One region of the Ferrovum sp. genome, then DNA from elsewhere that is predicted to be linked to it. Evidence: riboswitches for the same ligand, from Rfam matches in the RefSeq annotation. Region 1 holds a riboswitch; the other holds the start of a gene.

Region 1 (3,124 bases):
CTGGGTCACCGAAACGAACGACACCTTGTGGCGCTCAAAAATCTCCACCAACCGGGCAAAATCGGCCAGGCTGCGGGTCAGTCGGTCAATTTTGTAAACCACCACAATGTCCACCCGATCCGACAGAATGTCATCCATGAGGCGCTTCAAGGCTGGTCGCTCCATGTTGCCACCGGAATAACCGCCATCGTCATAGTCGTCGGGGACCGCAATCCACCCTTCGGCGCGCTGGCTGGCAATATAAGCTTGGCCCGCTTCCCGCTGGGCATCCAGAGAATTGAACGACTGATCGAGACGCTCGTCGGTGGAAACCCGCGTATAGACCGCACAGCGTTTCCTGGAAGCCAGGATATTCATTTCGCCCTCCGCTCAGTTTTCACCAAACCAAAGAACAGCGGCCCAGACCACTGCGTTCCAGTGATGTGGCGGGCTGTCGCCGACAGACTCTTGAAACGCCGCCCCTCATATTCGAATGACCCATCAGCCAAGGCTGTCACCCGATGTTCGCGGTTATCGAACTCGCGCTCAAACACCGTACCGGGGACAACCCGAACACCGGTCGTCTTGCGAACCTTCATCCTGGATTGGGCCTCACCGATGCGCAACAACTGCTGGTGCACTTCGGGCTTTATGCCACCAAACGCCTCCTCCTGAATCTTGTAGGCCACGCGCCCTTCAACATAACTCCGGTTGTGATGATTGGGGCGACGCGGAAAATACTGGTCCCACAGCGACCACAATTCTTTCATCGCCAGTTTCGGCAACTCCGCCACTCTGGTCGACACGGTTCGATTTTGGGCCTTCATTTTTACTCTCCTTCTGGTTGAGACGGAGTCATATGAAGGCGCTTGGGGGCCGAGAAGCCAAGACAAATATCACTCTCTCGCGGACGTGTGGAATCCAGCCTGGCGATCGCTGCCGCCATGATGGAAGCGGCCTCCTGGGCACGCGCTCGCGCTGACATGAGCTCCGGTGGAGTAGGTATGACAGTCATTCTGGGTACCATCCGAGTTGTTAAACCGTCAGGAATAATATCGCCCGGAGGGGGTCAGACAATCATGTTTCGGGGGAAGTGATAGGAAAGACCCAAAAACTTCGCTGAAATATGTCCCAAGCCATTCTCTGACCACGACAGTTTATGTGCCCCTGGCTACATGCTAAAATCCGCCGTGCAAATGTGAGTTGTTTCACATTTGGGGTGCCCAAACCGTGAGTCCACGGAGAGGGTGAAACGGGAAACAGGTGTAAACCCTGTGCTGCCCCCGCAACGGTAAGTTCTGACGACTTCATCACTGTAGTCACTGATTCAAAGGGGTTAACGCTCCTGAATTGGGAAGACGATGAAGTATGGGAACGAGCCCGGAGACCGGCCCCACGCATCAAGTCGCCAGAATGGTCTGGCGCACCGGAAATACTGCGGGGAGGCAGTGTTCGGGTTCAATATCTCGTTTTTCAGGCTATTGGGCTTTTTTCCCCTGGTGTTTCCCTGTTATTTCACTACAGGGAGATTGTCATGTCACATCGTTGTTATTCTTACCGCTCCACCCCTCTTTGGCGCTTTACCCCCCTTCTTTCTCTGGCTGTTTCATGGGCCCATGCCGATGACGGCGTTCCCAACCTGGACCCGGTTATCATTACCGCCACCCGCATCCCAGAAACCGTCAGCGACAGTCTGTCGCCGGTAACGGTCATTACCCGGGCAGACATTGAACGCAGTCAGGCTCAAACCCTGTTCGACCTGTTTCGCGGTCAGGTTGGAATGGATGTGTCCAGTTACGGCGGTCCGGGTCAGGGCATGAGTGTCTTCATGCGCGGCACCGATGCCGATCATGTGCTGGTACTGGTGGATGGCATCAAAATTGGCTCGGTCACCACCGGACAAGCGGCCTTTCAGGATATTCCCGTGGAGTTGATCGACCACATCGAAATCGTCCGTGGTCCACGCTCCAGCCTGTATGGCTCCGAGGCCATTGGCGGCGTGATCCAGATCTTCACCAAAAAAGGGAGTGACACCTTCAGCCCGACCCTGAGTACAGGCGTAGGCAGTTATGGCACCACGTTGGGCAGTGCCTCCCTGAGTGGGGGAATGGGAAATGGCGGGTGGTACAGCGGTGGAGTGTCCGGTTTCGACACCACCGGATTTCCCGCCTGTCACGGCACCAATGCCAACTTTGCCGGATGCGGAGTCACCCCCGACCCCAATATCAACGATGGCTACCACAACCAATCTGGACGCCTGCGCATGGGATGGCATCTGGACAATGGCATGGATGCCGAAGTCAACTGGCTCCATACCAGCGGCACCAGTCAGTATGCCGGTTCCGCCCCGGTCAGTCCCTATGGCCTGTACAACTATCCGATGCAAACCAGCCAGCAGGTGTTGGGAGCGAGCCTGACCTGGAACCCCACCACCACCTGGCAAACCCTGTGGCGCGTGGCCCAGAACCAGGACGATTCAAGCAATTTTTACAACAATTCCCTGAGCGGACAGTTCAACACCACGCGTAACAGCGCCACCTGGCAAAACACCCTGACTCTGGCCACGGGTCAGACCATTGTTGCCGGACTGGATGACCAGACGGATGAAATCACCAGTGCCACCACGGCCTATGGTCTGACTTCCCGCGCCAACCTCGGCCTGTTTTTGCAGTATCTGGGGCAGTTCGGCCCCCAGGAACTTCAACTCTCAGCCCGGCGGGATATCAACCAGCAGTTCGGCACCTGGACCACAGGCAGTGCCGCCTGGGGCTATGCCCTGACCGAACGGGTCAAGTTCACCACTTCCTACGGCACGGCGTTCAAAGCCCCCACCTTCAATGATCTGTATTACCCGGGCTATGGCAACCCCAATTTGCGTCCGGAAACGTCTGGCAGTTTCGATGCGGGCCTGAATGGCAAGCTGGACCAGGGGGACTGGTCTCTGCACGCTTATGAAACCCATATCAACAACCTGATTGAACCCTATCTCAACCCCGTGACCTTTGCCTATTCCGCGCTGAACATCAACAACGCCCTGATTCGCGGGGTGGAAGCCACTTACGGGACGCAACTCTGGGGATGGTCGGTGCGGGCGGTGGGTGACCTGCTGGATGCCACGGACCGAACGGCGGGAGCAACCTATGGC
Region 2 (3,124 bases), on a different contig from region 1:
GGATTTTGGTGTTCGCCCCCAGATGCGGACAATAGATGAATTCCACCGCCGGATAACGCAGACGCGCCTGCTCGATATGCTCCGGAATCTCCATTTTGACGTGACCTGCCGCATTCAGAATGAGCGGAACGACCACGACCTGCCCGCCGCGCTGGGCTGCCCTACTCAATCCCTCTTCAACCAGAATCTCCGCAAATTCGATGAAACAGACCTCGATATTCCACTGAGGTTGGCGGCAGCGCCATTGTTCCGCAAAGGATTCGATTTCCTGGTTGCCGCTCCGTTCCCGGGAACCATGCCCCACCAGCAAAATGGTTTCATTCTTCATGAGAGATCTCCGGATTCCTTGCTTGCCTTGCGATAACGATGGGAAAACGCGCCATCGTAAAGTTTCGAACGTTTGATTTCGGCCCATCCCCGGGCCCCCAAGGCGGGACTGACGATGATCATGGCCTGACTGCCAATTTTTTCCCGCCGGCACCGCTCACGGATATCGGCCAACGTCCCCCGCACGATCTTTTCTTCCCCTGGCCAACTGGCTTTTTGTACCACCAGCACCGGGCTATCCTCCGCCCATCCTGCCGCGCGCAGGGCACGCTGGATCTCGGGAAAGAGGGTGATGGACAGAAAGAGGCATAAGGTACAATGATGTGCGGCCAGGGACTCCAGATCTTCCCCGGCAGGCATCGGCGTGCGTCCGGCCACCCGGGTCAAGATCACGGTCTGGGTCACCTCCGGCAGGGTCAGCGTCTCTCCTGCCGCGGCAGCAGCGGCCAATGCAGAAGAAACACCGGGCACCACCGACCACTCGACTCGAGCCTCGTCCAACGCCCGCACCATCTCCACCAATGCGCCATAGAGCCCGGGGTCTCCCGTCTGAAGGCGAATCACGGTGACGTGGCGAGCCGCCCGTTCGATCAGCCATGCGGTAATCTCTTCCAAAGTCATGCCCTTGGAATCCCGGATTTCGCAGTGGCTGGGCGCGTAACGGGTGGCCGCTTCATTCACCAGAGACCCTGCATACAGGATGGCATCTGCCTGCTGCAGCAACTTCACCCCCTTGAAGGTCAGAAGTTCGGGATCCCCAGGGCCCGCCCCAACGAACCATACTTTACCCGCCATGAGATTCCCAACCTTGCCTGAAAGAATCCGACGCCCCGGACAACGTCCAATGCTCAGCGCACGAGAGCTTCAACACGATACTCGAGACAGTGGCGGGCAATGGGGGAGTCCCGATGACCTTTGAAAGCAACCAGCAGGGTCCAGGTCACTACCGGCTCGATCAGGACCAATACCAGGTACGAAGCCGCAAAGGTGGCCCAGGCCGAAAGTGGCGTGGGAATCTCGCTGAGCGACAGCCAGAACCCCACCATCAAGGTCACGCCACTGTAATAAAGCGCATCGAGTTTGAGAATGGTTTTGAGATCGGCCGTTTTCAAACGGTGTCCCACCGTGCCATGCAGCAGCACCAGGGGTATGGCCAGCGACAGGGTATTCACCCCCAAATGCACGAGGTCCGTGGGAACGAACAGGAGCCCCTGCAGGAGCAGGCCCAGGCCGAAACCCAACAGGGTCGGCACGAAGCCGAAGATGAGGTAGATGGGCATGGCCCCAACGAAATGCAATTCCGAGGGGCCGACCGGGAGGTGGTACATCTGCATGAACAGAGTGAAAAAAACCGCCGCAATGGCGGTACGAATCACCATCGTGGGCTGGCGGAGCAGAGCAAGACTCTGACTGCCCAAAACCCCAAGTGCCGTCACGTTCGCCACGGCGATTTTGGCGGAAGAAATATAACCTGGTTCGATATGCATGACGATTCCCTTATATGATCAAGACAGTAAGGGAGTGAGGCAGGAATACCGAGTGATCGGCAGACATCCCTGATCTTCAAGCCATTGCAAAGAACCCAGCCTTCGCCTGACCCGTTACCGCCCACACCCCGTGGCTACAACACTTCAATGAATACAGGCCGGTCTTCTGGCTTACCTTCGACGAAGCACCCACCTTCCCACACCCTCAACGGCGCAGTGGCTCTCAGGTACTCCTCAGGATTACAGCAGCGGGGGCTACGCCGGAATCATGCAGGGTCTTCCCGCATTCACCGAACTTCCCGTTTCACCTCTGGACGCGATAACGCGCACAGTGGCACCTGTATCAATGGATGCAGTATAAACCATTCGCCAGAAGCCCGTCGGACTTCGTGCTGTGTCCCGAAAAGGATTTGATACAACTGGCACACCCCCCTTCTGAGATCATGGCGGGTAATCATTTTTCGGCAGGTGGCCTGTTAAACTCCACGAAGGCCAAGGGAGGAATCGATGAAGAAATGGATCATTCCATGGACAGGCGCGCTGTTGCTTTGCCCTTCCTGGTTATGGGCGTGTACCGGAAACTGCGGAGATCAATGGGCGGTGCTGACCCCGCGTGGCACGATTGCCGACCACGAAAAAACCCTGATTCTGACGGCCCTGGGCCTGATGCTGCTGGTGGTGGTTCCCGTCATTCTCATGACCTTTCTGTTCGCCTGGAAATACCGCGCCTCCAACCCGCGGGCAGACTACGATCCTGACTGGGATCATTCCATCCTCATCGAAGGGGTGGTCTGGACCATCCCGACCCTGATCGTAGCCGTGCTGGGCTATCTCGTCTGGACATCCTCCCATGCCCTGAGCCCCTATCGACCCATCGCTTCGCAGCAACCCCCGCTCGAAGTACAAGTGGTGGCCATGGACTGGAAATGGCTGTTCATCTACCCGGAGTGGCACATTGCCACCGTCAATCAACTGGTCATTCCCACAGGTGTCCCCGTTCACTTCAGCCTGACGTCCGATGCGGTGATGAGTTCTTTTTTCATCCCGCAATTGGGTGGACAGATCTACGCCATGGCCGGCATGAAAACCCACCTGCATCTGATCGCCGACCAACCCGGCGTCTTTCAGGGCTATAACACCCAGTTCAGCGGGCAGGGTTTTTCCGGCATGATGTTTGAAACCGTGGCGACTTCCGGTGAAGCATTTCAACGATGGGTTCATCAGGTTGAAACCGGCGGTCAGGTACTCGATCGCGCCACCTTTGCCGCCCTGGAAAAGCCTTCCATCAACGAAGCACCCCGCCTCTTCGC

What was found. A riboswitch is a leader RNA that binds a small molecule or an ion and turns the genes downstream of it on or off. The one in region 1 is predicted to bind cobalamin.
Region 2: it holds a riboswitch for cobalamin, as region 1 does, so the genes downstream of both, M6F29_RS03185 (energy-coupling factor ABC transporter permease) here and M6F29_RS05280 (TonB-dependent receptor domain-containing protein) in region 1, are expected to answer to the same signal.

The regions. Positions count from the first base shown of each region.
Region 1 is NZ_DAHVHV010000016.1:4,717-7,840, reverse strand. It holds gene M6F29_RS05290 (recombinase family protein) at 1-357, opposite strand, end outside; gene M6F29_RS05285 (DUF2924 domain-containing protein) at 354-806, opposite strand; cobalamin riboswitch at 1,180-1,389, shown strand; gene M6F29_RS05280 (TonB-dependent receptor domain-containing protein) at 1,514-3,124, shown strand, end outside.
Region 2 is NZ_DAHVHV010000007.1:24,301-27,424, reverse strand. It holds gene M6F29_RS03195 (sirohydrochlorin chelatase) at 1-328, opposite strand, end outside; gene cobM (precorrin-4 C(11)-methyltransferase) at 325-1,122, opposite strand; gene M6F29_RS03185 (energy-coupling factor ABC transporter permease) at 1,176-1,814, opposite strand; cobalamin riboswitch at 1,954-2,171, opposite strand; gene cyoA (ubiquinol oxidase subunit II) at 2,322-3,124, shown strand, end outside.